DNA from 3 places in the Micromonospora sp. NPDC051006 genome. Region 3 is predicted to be linked to each of the others. Evidence: riboswitches for the same ligand, from Rfam matches in the RefSeq annotation. Region 3 holds a riboswitch; each other region holds the start of a gene.
What was found. A riboswitch is a leader RNA that binds a small molecule or an ion and turns the genes downstream of it on or off. The one in region 3 is predicted to bind cyclic di-AMP.
Positions count from the first base shown of each region.

Region 1: another riboswitch for cyclic di-AMP. It lies ahead of ACIBBA_RS25790 (NlpC/P60 family protein); the one in region 3 lies ahead of ACIBBA_RS05640 (coiled-coil domain-containing protein).
Region 2: another riboswitch for cyclic di-AMP. It lies ahead of ACIBBA_RS27380 (coiled-coil domain-containing protein); the one in region 3 lies ahead of ACIBBA_RS05640 (coiled-coil domain-containing protein).

Region 1 covers NZ_JBITFP010000021.1:49,334-54,993, reverse strand. The annotation lists gene ACIBBA_RS25800 (NlpC/P60 family protein) at 1-611, shown strand, start outside; gene ACIBBA_RS25795 (N-acetylmuramoyl-L-alanine amidase) at 678-2,699, opposite strand; cyclic di-AMP (ydaO/yuaA leader) riboswitch at 2,939-3,074, shown strand; gene ACIBBA_RS25790 (NlpC/P60 family protein) at 3,087-4,127, shown strand; gene dcd (dCTP deaminase) at 4,189-4,767, opposite strand; gene ACIBBA_RS25780 (pyridoxamine 5'-phosphate oxidase family protein) at 4,867-5,415, shown strand; gene ACIBBA_RS25775 (zinc metalloprotease) at 5,489-5,660, opposite strand, start outside.
Region 2 covers NZ_JBITFP010000024.1:10,617-16,276, reverse strand. The annotation lists gene ACIBBA_RS27400 (hypothetical protein) at 1-133, opposite strand, end outside; gene ACIBBA_RS27395 (STAS domain-containing protein) at 487-849, shown strand; gene ACIBBA_RS27390 (SRPBCC family protein) at 920-1,390, shown strand; gene ACIBBA_RS27385 (hypothetical protein) at 1,400-1,921, opposite strand; gene ACIBBA_RS27380 (coiled-coil domain-containing protein) at 2,069-3,139, opposite strand; cyclic di-AMP (ydaO/yuaA leader) riboswitch at 3,144-3,273, opposite strand; gene ACIBBA_RS27375 (cation diffusion facilitator family transporter) at 3,427-4,341, opposite strand; gene ACIBBA_RS27370 (HelD family protein) at 4,446-5,660, opposite strand, start outside.
Region 3 covers NZ_JBITFP010000002.1:410,714-416,373, forward strand. The annotation lists gene ACIBBA_RS05630 (helix-turn-helix transcriptional regulator) at 166-498, opposite strand; gene ACIBBA_RS05635 (carbonic anhydrase) at 670-1,392, shown strand; gene ACIBBA_RS05640 (coiled-coil domain-containing protein) at 1,494-2,513, opposite strand; cyclic di-AMP (ydaO/yuaA leader) riboswitch at 2,517-2,648, opposite strand; gene ACIBBA_RS05645 (YibE/F family protein) at 2,815-4,182, opposite strand; gene ACIBBA_RS05650 (heavy metal translocating P-type ATPase) at 4,753-5,660, shown strand, end outside.

The DNA.
Region 1 (5,660 bases), on a different contig from region 3:
GCACCCTCACCGAGCAGCTCACCATGCTTGACCGGCTGGCCAAGCAGGAGCGCAAGGAGGTCGAGGGGGTGCTCAAGGTCCGCGCGAAGTTCGACGCGGAGAAGCAGAAGCTCGACGCGCTGATCGCCACCCAGGTCAAGCAGCAGGACGAGCTGGCGGCGAAGAAGAAGAAGATCGACGCCGAGATCAAGCGGCTCGAGAAGACGCTGCCGGTGACCACGGTCAAGACGGCGGCGTGCCCGACCGTCAACGGCGTGGTCAGCGCGGCCGCCCGGACCGCGATCAAGACCGCCTGTCAGCAGGTCGGCGACCCGTACGTCTGGGGTGCCACCGGGCCGAACTCGTTCGACTGCTCCGGCCTGACCCAGTACGCCTACAAGGCCGCCGGGATCAGCCTGACGCACTTCACCGGCGCACAGTGGAACGAGGGCAAGGCCATCCCGCGCTCCGAGGCGCGCCCCGGTGACCTGGTCTTCTTCTTCAGCGACCTGCACCATGTCGGCCTCTATCTGGGCAACGACAAGATGGTGCACGCGCCGCGGGCCGGTAAACCGGTCCAGGTGGCGAGCATCAACAACATGCCGGTCGCCGGGTTCCGCAGACCCAGCTGATCCATCCGTGCCACGACGAGGGCCCCCGGTCGAATCGACCGGGGGCCCTCGCGTACGTGCCGACGGCTAGCGGGGCGCGCCCAGCGGTGACGGGAGCAGCAGCACGTCGTCCAGGTTGACGTACATGACCCGGTGGCCGAACTGGATCTGCGCGTACCGCAGGTCACCGCGGATGACGGTCCAGTCGCCGGGCGACGACCCGTCGAACGTGACCGCCCGGTAGTACTCGCTCGGCACGATCCCGCCGAGGGCGTACCGCTGCCCGGCGGCGAAGGTGTACTGCAACGGCGAGATCGTCTGGTAGGGCACCCCGGCCGGATAGGCCGCCTGCTCCGGGTAGGCCCGCCCGTAGACCGGCACGGTCGCCTTCCCCGGCCGGGGAGTCACCACGAAGCCGGTGGCCCACTTCGCGGTCCGCGCCGCGGCGGGGTTGTGGAACCACGCCTTCTGGCCGAGGTACCAGATCGCCGTCCAGTCGCCGCGCACCTCGGCCACCGCGTACGTCTGCCCCGCCGAGGCGCGGGCGCCGTGGTCCGAGATGTACATGGTGTCCGGTGTGCCGTCCGGCCGCTCACCGAGGTCGTTGACGAGCGGCGCGTCGTGGCTGGGCGCGCTGTGCAGGACCACCGCGGACGAGCCGCGCAGCGGGCAGGGCTCGGCCGGCGGCGGCGGGGTCGGCACGCCGGGCGGCTGCTGGTTGCACCCGATGAAGGCCGGCCGGTTGGTGGTGACGTCCGGGTCGATGGTGACCAGGCCGGTCCAGGCCGTGCCGGTGGTCCGGAACGGCGCCCTGAGCAGGTCGAAGTAGTGCGACCAGTCCCAGTAGGGGCCCGGGTCCCAGTGCATCCCGGCGACGGTGGACGCCACCGTGCCGGGGACGTTGTCGTGCCCGATGATGTGCTGCCGGTCCAGCGGGATGTTGAACCGCAGCGCCAGGTGCCGCACGAGCTTCGCCGAGGCGCGGTACATCGCCTCGGTGTACCAGGTGCCGTGCCCGGCGAAGCCCTCGTGCTCGATGCCGATGGACTTCGCGTTGACGTACCAGTTGCCGGCCTGCCAGCCGACGTCCTTGGCCTTGATGTGCTGGGCGACGTGCCCGTCCACCGAGCGCAGCGTGTAGTGCCAGCCCAGGTAGTCGGCCTGCTGCACCAACCCGACGCTGGGGCCGTAGTAGCCCTCGGTGTCGTGGATGACGATGTACTCCAGCTTCTGCTGCGCCGGACGGTTGCCCAGGTCGTGGTTGCCGTAGTCGCCGGCGCCCGGGCCGTACTTCTCGTACGGCGCCGGGATCCACTCGCAGCCGAGGCCGACCGGGCACTCCAGCCCGTCCGGCCGCTCCGCCCGACGCAGCCCGAGCCGGTGCAGCCCGGACTGGTCGGCGCTGACCGCCTGGGCGGTGAGGGTGACCTGGTGCCCGTCGTCGGTGCGGCGGCTCGCGCCGGAGCGGAGCTGGTCGTACACCTCGTCGGCGAAGGCCGCGGCGGTCTCCTCGGTGTCGGCGCCCGAGTAGCGGGCGACCGCGCCGTACCAGGCGGCCGGGTCGGTGCTCGCGCCGACCGGTCCGCCGAGCTCCCGCTGGTACGCGGCGAGCAGCGCGGCACCGCCGCGGATGTTGGTGGCCGGATCGGATCGGAGGGCGTCGACGTTCGCGCCGGTGAGCGCGGCGGCGGCCTGCAGGGTCTGCACCGCGGCGGCGAGCGGGGCGTTCCTGCTCGCCGCCGCGTCGGCCGGTGCGGCGACGGTGAACGGTCGGGACTCGTCACCGCGCGGGTCCTCGTGCGCGTCGACGTGGAAGCCTGCGGGCTGCGACGTGACGTGCGCGACGTCGGTCAGGTGCAGCGGCCCGAAGCCGCCGCTGGTGCTCGGCGTGCCGGCGTGGGTGTCCCAGCGGGACTCCAGGTACGAGACGCCGAGCAGGACGTTCTCCGGTACGCCGTACTCCGCCGCCGCGGCGGAGTACTGCTGCTGGCGGTCGTCGGGCGGCGCGGCCGCGGCCGGGACGCCACCGAGTGGCACGGCTGTCGTGGCCGTGACCACGGCCGCGGTGAGCAGGGCGAGTCTGCTCCTCGACAGGGTTGAACGGTGCATCGAACCCCCCAGGTCGGACGGGTAGGGATGGGGTCACCTTGGCCCCGCCGCGACCACTGCGTCAATACCTTTCCATCTATCAACATTCACGGAAGGAAATCTTCATGACGGACCGAGGGTGCGCCACCGCGACCCGGGTACGGAGTGTCACGGCCCCATGGGTTGCGGATCGATAACGACCATCTCTACTCTGGTCATTCGTCGGCCCGCCAACAGTTCCGTCCAGCCGGGGCGGTAACGGTCCGACACCGCCGAGTCGCTCGCGAGCGAGCCGGGGACCCAGGTTTCCGGGGTGAATCCGCAGTCACTGCGGTAGGGCGCCCACCTTCCCGCCCGAACCCGTCAGCTAACCCGGTAGGCGGTCAGGAAGAAGGAGTCCGGAGCCCGGTGGCCCACCATGCCCCGCGGCCTCCGTCCGAGTGGCCGGCGACAGCCGGTCCGGCGACGGTTGCGCCGCGCTCACGCTGGTCCCGCTTCACCCTCATTCTCGCCGCACTGCTCGGCGTCGCCGTCGTCCTGACCGGTGGCGCCAAAGCGGCCCACGCCGACCCGTCGGTCGCCGAGATCGAGCGCCAGATCGACGAGGACTGGAACAAGCTCGAACCCATCATCGAGCGGCACAACGCCACCCGGCAGGACCTCGCCGCCAAGCGCAAGCAGGCCGACGCGCTGGGTGCCCGGATCAAGCCGCTGCAACTCCAGGTCGACCAGGCCATGGACAAGGTCAGCGCGCTCGCGGTACGCGCGTACAAGGGCGAGAACGTCCTCACCATCAACGCCGTGCTCGGCAGCCAGAACCCGAGCGAGGTGGTCGGGCAGCTCGAGCTGCTCGACCGGTTCGCCCACAACCAGCAGCAGGACGTGCAGCAGGTGGCCAACCTGCGCGACCAGCTGGCCCGGCAGAAGGCGCCGCTCGACGAGATGGTCGCCCAACTCACCCGGACCGAGGCCCAGCTCGCGGCCAAGAAGAAGCAGATCAACGCCGAGATCGACCGGCTGCAGAAGCTCCGGATCAAGGTGTACGGCAACGGCGGCGGCGGTTCGCTGCGGCCCGCCCCCTGCCCGGCCACCTATCCGGGTGGGGCCGCCGGCACCGCGGTCAAGTTCGCCTGCGCTCAGATCGGCAAGCCCTACGTCTGGGGCGCCGAGGGCCCAAACTCGTACGACTGCTCCGGCCTGATGCTCGCCGCCTGGGCGAAGGCCGGGGTCTCGCTGCCGCACAACGCGGCGCAGCAGAGCCGGGTGACCAAGAACGTCAGCCGAGCCGACCTGCGCCCCGGTGACCTGGTCTTCTACTACAGCGACATCCACCACGTCGGCATGTACGTCGGTGGCGGTTGGGTGGTGCACGCCTCCCAGGCCGGCGTACCGGTCAAGATGAAGAAGGTCGACGACGGCCCGATCCACAGCTACGGCCGACCCGGCTGATCCGCGTACCTGAGAGAAGGGCCCGCTCCGGCAACGGAGCGGGCCCTTCGTCGTGCGGGGATCAGCGGGTGGGCCAGGCGCGCCAGTTCTGCCAGGAGCGGCTCGGGGTCGGGCCCCGCTGGCCCTGGTAGCGCGAGCCGTAGACGGCCGAGCCGTACGGGTGCTCGGCCGGCGAGGAGAGCCGGAAGATGCAGAGCTGCCCGATCTTCATGCCCGGCCAGAGGGTGATCGGCAGGTTGGCCACGTTGGACAGCTCCAGCGTCACGTGGCCGGAGAAGCCCGGGTCGATGAAGCCGGCGGTGGAGTGGGTCAGCAGGCCCAGCCGGCCGAGGCTCGACTTGCCCTCCAGCCGGCCGGCGAGCTGCTCGCCGAGCGAGATCACCTCGAGGGTCGAGGCGAGCACGAACTCCCCCGGGTGCAGCACGAACGGCTCCCCGTCGGGCACCTCGACCACCGAGGTCAGGTCGTCCTGCTGCATCGCCGGATCGATGTGGGTGTAGAGGTGGTTGTTGAAGACCCGGAAGAGCCGGTCGAGGCGTACGTCGATGCTCGACGGTTGCACCAGGGTGGGCTCGAACGGCTCCAACCCGAGCGTGCCGGCCTTGATCTCGGTGACCAGGTCGCGGTCGGAGAGCAGCATCGGACCACCATAGCGAGGCCCGCCAGGAAGGCCGGATCCGGTGCCGGTGACCAGCGCGTCGCGGTCGCTCCTCGTACATTTGTTCGATAGAATGTCGGCATGGCTTCCTGGTCCGAATTCGCCGCTGACGAGCCCCGCCTCGCCAACGGGATCCGCGTTCTCCTGCAGCAGTACGGTCCGGGCTTCGGCTACCTGGCCACGGTCCGCGCCGACGGCGGGCCCCGGGTGCACCCGGTGTCGCCGGTGATCACCGACGAGGGGCTCTTCTGCTTCGTCATCGACTCGCCCAAACGGCGCGACCTCGAGCGCGACGGGCGCTACGCGCTGCACTCGTTCCCGCCGGAGGAGAGCGACGACGAGGCCTACGTCGCCGGCCACGCCCGACCGGTCACCGATCAGGCCCGGGTGGCCCGGCTGGCCGCGAGCGCCGGGGCGGCGCCGCAGGTCGACTGGCGGCTCTTCGAGTTCACCGTCGACGTGGCGATGCTGGCCCGGCGTGACTCGGGCAGCGCCGGCGGGCCCGCCGAGAGCTTCGGCCGCCCCGCCGTCCAGGTCTGGCTCGATCCGCACGCCGCCGACCGGCCGGCCGCGCCGACGCCGGTGCTGGCCGGCGCCGCCCGATGCGACGCCCACCGCTCGGCCGCCTGAGCACATCCTGGGGAGGAATAAGCCGGTGCCGGCCCCGTCGCGACGGGGCCGGCACCGGTGGTACGCGGAGCGGCTACGCGGCGCGGTAGGCGTTCCACGCGGTCAGCATCCGGCTCGCCTGCCCAGCGGTGAACTGGTACATGCACGAGTCGTAGGTGTAGTCCATGAAGTTGGTGATCGGATCCAGGCCGGTCGCGGTGCAGGTGTCCCGACCGGTCGGGCACTGGTAGGCCGGCGAGGCCTCG
Region 2 (5,660 bases), on a different contig from region 3:
GCACGACCACGGCCGCGCCGCGGGCGAAGTCGTCGTCATCGTCATCGTCGTCGCCTCCGCCGCCGAAGCCGCAGGCCAGGGCGAGGGCGAGCAGGGCGGCGACGCCGGCCAGCCCGGCCAGTCTCTTGATCATCGATGGTCCTCTCCGTCGCGGTGCACTCCCGGCCGATGCTAGGCACCGCCGGCAACCGCACGGACCGCCCGCGCGCGTCCCCGGCGCGCCGGGTCGGCGGTGGGGCGCGCCGGGCCCGCGCCGTTTCGGCCGCGGTGGCGGGCACCGGTTACCCTGGTCCGGCGACGCGTCGGTTTGGCGATTCGCTGAACGAACAGACGAAGAGAAGACTCCGGACAAGGGTGACAAAGTGTGCCCTGATCCGCGAATTGCTCATCCTGAGGGGTGGCGACCGAGGCCGTCAGCGGAATACTCTCGGTCGCGGCCCGCGTACTGATGAGGCGCCCGGGGGACGGGCGGGTGGAGGTGCTCGCGTGAGCCTGTCGATTGTGAAGTCGGTTCTGTCCGGTGGTGTAGTGGAGATCGCCCCGCGCGGCGAGATCGACGTCGACACCGCGTACGAGGTGCGCGAGGCGATCGCCGAGGTGCTCGCCAAGGGGCGCCCGGCCCGGATCGAGCTCAACATGCGGCTCGTCACCTTCATCGACTCCGTCGGCATCAGCGCGATGGTCGCCGGCTTCCAGACCGCCGAGGTGAGCGGGGTCAAGCTGCTGGTCACCGAGCCGAGCCGGTTCGTGCACCGGCAGCTCTGGGTGACCGGCCTGCTCGGGCTCTTCGGCGCGCCCGAGCCCTACTACGCCGGCAGCGCCGCCCCCGAGGTGCTCCCCGGCGCCTGATCCGTCCGGGCGTTGCCAGCCCGCCCGGCGTACGCGACGATCGGGCGACCAACGGCGGCGGGGAGACGGTGTGCTCAGGCGAGACTCGTTCAGCTACACCGTCCAGGCGCGGTGCTCCCTCGCCGAGGCGACCGCGCTCCTGTCCGACCTGCGGCGGCAGGGCGAACTGCATCCGCTGATCATCGAGGTGCGGCAGCTCCCGCCCCGACCCGGGGCGCGCGCCAGCTACGCGATCAGCGACCGGTTGGCCGCCGGTCCGCTCCGGTTCCGGACGACCTACCAGGCAGACCTGCTGGTCAGCACTGACGAGGAGATCGTCATGGTGGCCCGGCAGTGGCCGGCCACCACGGTGCGCAACCACACCCGGCTGCGCGTCGAGCCCGGCGGGCTGGTCCGGATCGACGTCGAGATCACCCTCGCCGCGCCGGCGCCCCTGTTCGGGTACGCCTTCCGGCAGGCGCAGGCGGCGCACCTCGGCCTGGCCAGCCGGCTCGCCGCGGTGCTGGACGCGGCCCCGGGCGGCCCGAACGCCACCGACTGACGCCGCAGGTCAGCGCGCCGGGCGTCCGGTCATCGCCGACTGGCGGCGGCTCGCCACCGGCCCGGCCGCCCGACGTGGCCGGCCCCACGGCTTGTAGGTGGAGAGCACCGTCGCGATGATCATCAGGGTGGTCGACACGGCGGGCGCGATCACGAGGTCGGCCCGGTCCCGCGACGGCAGGGTGGCGCCGAGTTCCCCGGCGGCCCGAAGGTTCGGCGTGAGCAGCAGCAGCACCAACCCGACCATCACCGTCGTGATGAGCAGCTTGACCAGCACCCAGCGGTGCCGCAGCAGGCCCCACGGGGTGAGCAGCGCGCTGGCCAGGCCCACCAGCCAGACCAGCACGCTGAGCGGGGCGAACAGGGCGGTGCCGATCAGCGCGGCGACCGGGTAGACCACGGCCGGGTCGGCGCCCCGCTGCACGGAGATGCCGAGGGTGAGCAGGACCAGGTCGGTGCCGAGCCACCCGAGCGAGGTGACCAGGTGCAGCGTGAGCAGCGCCTTGCGGGTGCGGGGCGATAGCCGGGTCATGCCGACGATGCTGCCCGCGCGGGCCGGTCGATTCGTCCGGCGACCGACGACACCTCGGCTACGCCCGGCGACGTAGCGCCGCCGGTGGCGACGCCACGGCGGGCGTACGCCGGGCGGCCCGTGGCACGGACCGCCCGGCGGGCCGGGTCAGTAGACCGAGAGGTGCACGTGGTTGGTGTGGTCGCTGGACGGGTCCCCGCCTGCCCCGCTGTACGACTTCCAGCCACTGCTGGGTAGCCAGATCTGCCGGTACCAGATCACGTAGAGCACGGCGAGCCGGTCGGAGTTGCGGATGAAGTACGCCGCCAGGTTGTTGCCGTAGGTCTTGTCTCCGCCGGTGGCGTCGCCGCCGAAGCCGCTCTTCTGCGCGGCGAAGTCGCAGGCCCGACCCTTCGGGTGCTCGCCCGAGCCACCGTTGCGGTGGCAGGAGACGTACCGGGTGAAGCCGGCCGCCTTGGCCTGGTTGAGCGCGTGCAGGGTGCGCGGGGTGATGCAGCCGGTGGCCGGGGTCGGGTCGTTGACGCTGCAGGACTCCGGGGGCCAGGAGCCGTCGGAGTTGCGCCGGGCCGGGGTGGCCGTCGCGGTGGAGGTGCCCCGGTTGGAGACGTCCGCGGCGCGGGTGGCGTTGTTGTTCGCCACGGTCAACGCCCGCTCGGCCTGCTCCTTCCGCTTGGCCATCACGGTGACCTGCTTGCGCTGCTCGCGGATCTCGCCGTCCAGCGCGGCCCGGGTCCGGTTCGCCTCGTCCCGGGTGGCCAGCAGCTCGCGCAGCACCCGGTCCTCGTTCGCGGCCACCGCGTCCAGGGCGGCGGCCCGGTCCATGAAGCCGTCCGGGGAGCCGCTGTTGAGCAGCGCCGACATCGCGCCGAGCCGGCCGGTGCGGTAGGCCACCCCGGCGATCTCGCCGACCTTGCCGCTGCGCACGTTCAGCTCGGCCTCGGTGGTCTTCAGCTCGCCGGTGAGCTGCTGTTGCCGCTTCACCGACCGGTCCAGTGCGCTCTTCGCGTCCAGGTAGCCCTTGCTGGCCGCCTCGAGCTGGGCCCGCAGTGCGGGGGTGCCCCCCTCCTCGTCCTGCCCGGGGGCCGCGGCGAGCTGGCCGGTCGGGGGAGCGGCTCCGGCGGCGGTGCCGGGGGCGATCGCGACGCCGAGGGCGAGCGTCGCGGCGATCAGGGCCGCCATTCGGGCGGCGCGTCGTCGTACGGGTGCCACTGGTGGCATGCACATGTCCTTCCGTCAGCCGCCGACCGGGTTAGCTGACGGGTTCGGGACGGAAGATCCCTACCGCTGACGCGGATGCACCCCACGAACGTGGTTCCCCGGCTCGCCGTGTGGCGATTAGGCGACGGTCACCGCCGGCGCCGATGGGCGCCGCCTGGCGGAGGCCGGGACCGAGCCTACCGGTGCCAGGGCGACCCGTGCAGCAGAAGTGACAGAGGGTGCTGCTGTGGTTACCGGAAAATCCGACGTAAGCGGACGATAGCCACCCTGATTTAAGAGTGTCCTCATCACCACTCCACCGATCCGCAGGCCCCGGAGGTCGCTCCGGGCTCGATCTGCAGGGTGGCGTGCTCGATGTGGAAGTCCTCGCTGAGCGCCGTCCGGGCGGCGGCGAGCACCGCGCCGACGTCGGCCCCGGGCGACATGGTGAGGTGCGCGGAGGCCACCTCCATGCCCGAGGTGAGGGTCCAGACGTGCAGGTCGTGGACGCCGGCCACGCCGGGCACCTCGGCCAACCGGTCGTGCACGGCGGTCACCTGCAGGTGCTCCGGGGCGGCCTGGACCAGGATGCGGACCGCGGCCCGCCCGAGCCGCCAGGTGCGGGGCAGGATGAACACGCCGATGGCCACCGCCACCAGCGGGTCGGCCCACCACCAGTCGGTCACCGCGATGAGCGCCGCCGCGCCGATCACACCGAGCGAGCCGAGCAGGTCGCCGAGCACCTCGAGGTAGGCGCCCTGCAGGTTGATGCTCTCCCGGGCTGCCGAGCGCAGCAGTGCGAAGGCGCCCAGGTTGGCGAGCAGGCCCAGCGTGGCCACCACCAGCACCGGGCCGGCCAGCACCTCCGGTGGGTCGCCGAAGCGGCCGACGGCCTCGACCACCACGTAGACCGCGACGCCGGAGAGCAGGACGGCGTTCGCGAGCGCGGCGAGCACCTCGAGCCGGTAGAGGCCGAAGGTGCGTTGCGGATCCTGGTTGGCGTGCCGGCTGGCGGTGATCGCGGCGAGCGCCATGCCGATGCCGAGCACGTCGGTGAACATGTGCCCGGCGTCGGAGAGCAGGGCCAGCGAGCCGGTGCGGAACGCGGCCACGGCCTCGACCACCATCAGGCCGCTCAGCAGGGCGAAGGCCGCCCAGAGCCGGCCACGGTGATGCTGCGCGGCGTTCGCCACCGACCCGTGGTGGTCATGACCTGCGCCCACCAACTCACCCTCCGCCGACGGTCCGGACCGGTCAAATATATGCTCACATTGCTATGTGTGCAAGTAATTGACCGCGCTCAGTGGCGGCCGCGCCGCGCGCGATGTCAGCCGGTCGGGTCGATCGTGGTGAGCCGCTGGGTGGCCCGGGAGAGCGCCACGTAGAGCGTCCGGACGCCCGAGCCGGGGTCGGCCCGGATCTCGCTGGGCGCGACCAGCACCACCCCGTCGTACTCCATGCCCTTGGCCTCCAGGCTGGTCACCACCTGCAGCCGGGGAGCGTTGAGCGCGCCGAGCCAGCCGGCCACCTCGTCCCGGCGCGGCACCGGCGTGATCACGCCGACCGTCCCCTCCACCTCGCCGAGCAGCGTGGTCACCGCCGCCACGGTGGCGGTCCGCGCCTCGCTCGCGGGCACCACCAGCTCGACCGGGTCGACCCCGGTCGAGCGGACCGCGCTGGGCAACGTGAGGTCCGGGTAGAGCCGGCGGATCTCGGCCGCTGCCACCGCGAAGATCTCCGCCGAGTTGCGGTAGTTGGTGGTGAGGGTGAACTGCTGCCGGCGCCGCCGGCCCAGCGCGTGGTCGCGGGCCCGGGTCAGCTCCGCCGGGTCGCCGGTCCACGCCGTCTGCGCCGGATCGCCGACCACCGTCCAGGACGCCAGCCGGCCGCGCCGGCCGATCATCCGCCACTGCATCGGCGAGACGTCCTGCGACTCGTCCACCACCACGTGCGCGTACTCCCGGTAGTCCTCCGGGCGCTGCCGGGCCGCCTCCCGCGCGGCCCGCTGCCGGTCGGCGAAGGTGCTCAGCTCCCGCACCCCGCCGGCGAGCTGGTACGGGTCACGCTTCGCCCGGGCGGGCCGCACCGGCTGGCCGAGCATCGCGTCCAGTTCGTCGAGGAGCGCGATGTCGGCGATCGTCAGCCCTTCGGCGTCCAGCGTCCGGTACGCCGCGTCCAGCAGCCGGATCTCGCCGCCGGCGAGGATGCCGCCGGCGTAGCGGCGCAGCCGCTCCGGGCGGGCCAGCCAGCCCAGCACGTGCCGTGGGTGCAGCCGTGGCCACCAGGCCTTCAGGAACTCCCGGAACTCCGGCCGCTCGGCGATCTCGTCCTCGAAGGCGCGCTGCTCCGGCAACCGGCCGATGCCCAGCCGGCGGGCCTGCGCCCAGAGCGCGGCGAAGACGCCGTCGAAGCCGGCCCGGCGCACCTCGTTGCGGCGGGCCCCCCGGTGCAGCGCGCGCTCCCGGATCCCGTCCAGCTCCCGGTGGTCCAGCCGGAGCAGCGTGCCCCGGTAGAGCAGGCGCAGCTCGGTGGGGCCGTCCGG
Region 3 (5,660 bases):
GCTGAGATTACCGCCGCCGCGCCCGTCGTGCGGTGACGGGAGCCCGCCGTGCGGTGACGGGAGCCCGGCGTGCGACGAGGGGGCGCGGCGACGGGAGCCCGGCGTGCGACGGGGGGAGGGTGCGGCGACGGGAGCCCGGCGTGCGACGAGTGAGCCCGCCGGTCGTCACTGGTGGTTTGGTGCCGGCTCCTCGGTGAAGAGCGCGAGGAGGGCGCCGACCTCCCGGTCCGCCTCCGCGGGGTGGCGGAACCGGCCGGCCGGGTTGAGGGTGTATTCGTTGCGCCGGCCCACCCGGGTGCGGACCAGGTAGCCGCCGGCTTCCAGGTCGGCGACGATCGCCTGGGCCGCGCGCTCGGTGACGCCCACCTCCTCGGCGACGTCACGCAGCCGGGCGGTGGGGTTCCGGGCGATGGCGAGCAGCACGTGTCCGTGATTGGTGAGGAAGGTCCAGTTTCGGGTGCTCCCGTACCCGCTCGTACTCGTCGCCATGGTCGTCATGGTATGGCTCGCCGGCGTTCCCCGCCGCCTTGGCCGGCGCTGCTGAACACCTGAAACGCATATCACGTATCCCTTGACGTATCTTGCGCTGGGTGTGACCGTGGATCACAGCCCGCGTCCGTCAGCGGCCGGGGGTGACCTGGCCGATCGCGTGGGAGTCGAGGTGCGGGCATGAGCGGACCCGGATCGCCCGGAGCACACCCGGGCGCCCAGCGCGTCCCCGACGCGTCGGACGGTGTCGCGTCGCCGCCCGACCCGGAGCAGGCTCTCGCCGAGCTGCGGGCGGGCAACCAACGCTTCGTCACGGGCGCGCCGCGCCACCCGAACCAGGACGTCGAGCGCCGGGCCGAGGTGGCCGCCGAGCAACACCCGTTCGCGGTGATCGTCGGCTGCGCCGACTCACGACTCGCCGCCGAGATCATCTTCGATCGCGGCCTGGGTGATCTCTTCGTGGTCCGCACCGCCGGGCACACCGCCGGTCCCGAGGTGCTCGGCAGCGTCGAGTACGCGGTCAGCGTGCTGGGCGTCCCGCTGGTGGTGGTGCTCGGGCACGACTCCTGCGGCGCGGTGCAGGCGGCCCGGGAGGCGGTCGCCACCGGCACCCCGCCGCCGGGACACCTCGGTGCGGTGGTGGACGCCGTGGTGCCCAGCCTCCGTCGGGCCGCCGCCGAGGGCGTGGACGACATCAACGGGATCGTGGACATCCACATCGCTCAGACCGTCGAGGCCCTGCTCTGCAACTCCGCGGTGCTGGCCGCCGAGGTGGCCGGCGGGCGGTGCGCGGTGGTCGGCATGTCGTACCGGCTCGCCGCGGGTGAGGTGCGCCAGGTCGCCGAGGTGCCGGCGGGGGGAACCATCGCCCCGGTGGGCCTCGACGCGCCGGCAGCCGCCTAGCGGGGCCGACCCCGGCCCGCCGGCCGTGGGCTGTCGGCCCGCCAGAGGTACGCGAAGGGCCGCCCCGCGAGCGCGGAGCGGCCCTTTCGTGCGGATGGTCGCTAGAGCAGCGACATGTGCACGTGGTCGGTGTGGTTGGAGGGCCCGCTGTAGGACTTCCAACCGGTCGCCGGGAACCAGATCTGCCTGTTCCAGATCACGTAGTAGATGCCGAGCCGGTCGGCGTTACGGATCAGGAACGCGGCCACGTTGTTGCCGTACATCCGGGTGTCGTCGTTGTGCCACGGCGCGAAGCCGCTCTTCTGCAGTGACCAGTCGCAGGCGCGGCCCTTCGGGTGCTCCCACGGGCCGCCGGAGCGGTAGCAGCCGACGAACCGGTTGAAGCCGGCCCGCTTGACCTCCTTGTACGCGTGCAAGGTGCGCGGGGTGACGCAGCCGGAGGTGGTGGGGTCGTTCTCGGAGCACGACTGGGGCTTCCAGTCCCCGTCGGCGGTCCGGCCGGGGCCGATCCGGGCGACCGGCGAGGTGGCCGAGACCAGGCCTCCGGTGAAGCCCTTCCCGCCGACCAGCGCCAGCGCCTTGTCCGCGTCGCGCTTCTGCTTGGCCATCACGGCGGCCTGCTTCTGCTGCTCGCGTACCTCGGCGTCGATCGCGAGCTTGGCCAGTTCGGCGCGGCTCTTGATGGCGTTGACCTTGGCAAGCTTTTGTCCGTTGACCAGGTTGAGCTCGTCGAGGCCGGCGGCGCGTTGGACGAACGAGTCCGGGGCCTTGCTCTCCAGCAGCACGGCCATCGCGCCGATCCGCCCGGTGCGGTAGGACTGGGCGGCGATCTGCCCGACCTGCGGGGCCAGCGCGTCCAGCTCGTCCTGCGCCCGCTTCACCTCGAGGGCGAGTTCCAGCTGGCGCTTCTTAGACTTCTCCAGCTTGATCTTGGCCGAGGAGTAGCTGCGGTTGGTTGCCTCGATCACGTCGTTGAGCAGCTTGGGCTCGCCGTCCTCCTCATGCCCGGAGGGGGTGTTCGGCTTGGGCGCGGCGGAGGCCGGGAGGGGCCCGGCGAGCACGGCCAACGCGGCGAACACGGCCACCACAGGTGTCAACCAGCGGCGTAGGGGTGCCGTCACAGTGTTCCCTTCCATCGACCGCCGACCGGGTTAGCTGACGGGTTCGGGGCGGAAGTGGCCCCTACCGCTGGCGCGGATTCACCCCGGGTACCTGGGTTCCCGGTTCGCCCCTTGGCGATTGGGCGGTGGTACCGCAGGCGCCGCTGCGCGCCTTCGTCGGTAACCGGCAGCGAGGTTACCTGAGAGTCGACCCGGGGATCTACGTCCGGATGCCGACTAAAACCGTCATTTCGCCATTGCGCTGGGTGATCAGTGACGTGGTCGTCAGGTCGTGCGACCCGCCTGATCACGCTGCGGAGTGTCACCATGCGCTGTCCGTGCTCCTGTCCGGGTCGGGCCACCATTTCCGGGCGGCGGGGGATGGTTGCGGATCTCCGGCCGGACCGGGCCGGCCCGCACCGAGCGCCTCCAGCGCCTCGGCCCGGTCGGGCGCCGGTCGGGCGGCCGGGGTGGCGGGGGTGCCGTCACCGGTGCGCTCCGGCGGTCCGTCGTGACCGGCCGTGGTCACCAGCGCGGCCAGCGCGGTGGTCAGCGGTACGGCGGCGATCAGGCCCAGCGTGGCGACCGCGCTGCGGACGATCTCCTGGGCCAGGAACTCGCTGGTGAGGATCTGGCTCACCCCGCGGGAGTCGGCGGTCAGCAGGAGCAGCAGGGGCAGCGAGGCACCGGCGTACGCCAGCACGATGGTGTTCACCGTCGAGGCGATGTGCGCCCGGCCGACCCGGGTGGCGGCACGGTAGAGCTGCCGGCGGGACAGGCCCGGGTTCGCGTGGGCCAGCTCGGTGACCGTGGCCGCCTGGGTGACGGTGACGTCGTCGAGCACGCCGAGTGAGCCGATGATGATGCCGGCCAGCAGCAGGCCGTGCAGGTCCACGTCGGCCTGGAACATCGACAGCGTGGTGGCGTCCTCGCTGCCGAAACCGGTGAGGTGGGTGGCGGCGGTGGCCAGGGTGCCGAGCAGCCCGGTGAGCACCAGGCTGCCCAGGGTGCCGAGCACGGCCACCGAGGTCTGCGCGGTGATCCCGTGCGTCAGGTAGAGCACCACGAACATGATCAGCGCGGCGCCGACCACCGCGACCAGCAGGGGTGACCGGCCCGCGCTGATTCCGGGGAGGACGAAGGCGAGCAGGATGGCGAAGCTGGCGGCCAGGCCGGCGAGTGCGGCCACCCCACGCCACCGGCCGAACGCGACGATGGCGGCGGCGAAGACGACGGCCAGCCAGATCAGGGGCATGCCCCGCTGGTGCTCCGCGATGTTCCAGCTGCTCGACGTCGGATCGGTCGGATCGGTCAGCTCGACCAGGATGATCTCGTCGCCGGCCTCGACCCGTGGCGCCCCCGGACCGGCCGGAATCGGGGTCTGCACCTGCTGGCCGGCGGCCGGGCCGGTGTCCACCCGTACGCTCACCGTGCCGCAGGGTCCCGACCCGGTCTCGCCCGCGCCCTCGGGGACCTCGGGCGCGGGCGGGCAGGACTCGCTCACCACCCGGGTGACGGTGCCGTGGTAGCGCGGCACGTCGGCACCGGCCTCCGGCTCGGGCGAGTTCCAGGGCCAGAGCACCAGAGCGGCGACCACGGTGGCGAGGACGAGAGGGACCACCGTCGCGACGAGGATCCGTCGCACCCGGGGCGGGGTGGACGGAGCGGGACGGGTGTGGTCGGCGCCCAATGCGAGTCTCCCAACGAATCCGAGGCGGGGTACGTACCGGCGGGGCGAACGGTTCAGCGCCGCCGAACGACCACCGGGGTAGGCGCCTCGGATGGCGCCAGGGTGGTGCGACGGTGACCCACCGTGAGCGCGACGCCCGGCCGGTTCCGGCCGCGGGCGGCGGACGATGCCCGACGGTGCGGTCGGGCCGGACGGTGCGGGATCCGGAGAGCCATCGTCGGAATGCTAACCAGGTGTGGCCGACGCCGCCGCTCGCGTGGGGCGGTGTCGGGCACCGCATGCCGGGGAAGGTGCCCGCCGGGCCGGCCGGGCGGGCATGGTGGAGGCATGCCCGTGCACCCGCGATCGCCGGAGCCGGATCACGGAACCTCCGCGCCCGCCCCGCCGCGGCGCGACCGTCCGGGGCGGAGCGGACCCGGCGGCCGGCCAGCCCGCGACGGCCACCCCGAGCCGGCGGACCACGACGACCACGGCGCGCCGGCCGGCCGCGAGAACCAGGCCGGACCGGCCGGGCACGACAGCCACGCCGGGCCGGCCGGGCACGACAAGCACGCCGGGCACGACCCCGAGATGTTCCGGCGGCGGTTCTGGCTCTGTCTGCTGCTCACCGTGCCGGTCGTGGTCACCAGCCACATGGTGATGGAGTGGTTCGGCTACCGCATGGAGTTCCCGGGCCGGTCCTGGGTGGGGCCGGTGCTGGGCTCGGTGGTGTTCTGGTGGGGCGGCTGGCCGTTCCTGGTCGGCGCCGTACGCGAGGTGCGGGACCGGGCGCCCGGCATGATGCTGCTGATCGCCATGGCGATCAGCGTCGCCTACGTCGCCTCGCTCGCCACCAGCCTCGGCGCCTTCGATCTCGACTTCTGGTGGGAGCTGGCCGCGCTGGTCACCATCATGCTGCTCGGTCACTGGCAGGAGATGCGGGCCATCGGGCAGGCGCGGGGCGCGCTGGCCGCGCTCGCCGCGCTGCTTCCCGACCAGGCCGACCGGGTGACACCGGACGGCGGGGTCGAGTCGGTCCCGGTCGCCGGGCTGCGGGTCGGCGACGTGGTGCTGGTCCGGCCGGGTGGCCGGGTGCCGGCGGACGGCCGGGTGGTGGACGGCGGTGCGGAGCTGGACGAGTCGATGGTCACCGGAGAGTCCCGGCCGGTGCTCCGGTCGGTCGGGGACCGGGTGGTGGCCGGCACGGTGGCCACCGACTCGGCGCTGCGGATCCGGGTCGAGGCGGTCGGCGAGCAGACCACGCTCGCCGGCATCCAGCGGATGGTCGCCGAGGCCCAGCAGTCCAGCGGGCGGGCACAGGTGCTGGCCGACCGGTTCGCCGCCGCGCTCTTCTACCTGGCCACCGCCACCGCCGTGGTCACCGTGCTGGTCTGGACGCTGCTCGGCCAGGTGGACGAGGCGGTGGTCCGGGCCGTCACGGTCCTGGTGATCGCCTGCCCGCACGCGCTCGGCCTGGCGATCCCGCTGGTGATCGCGCT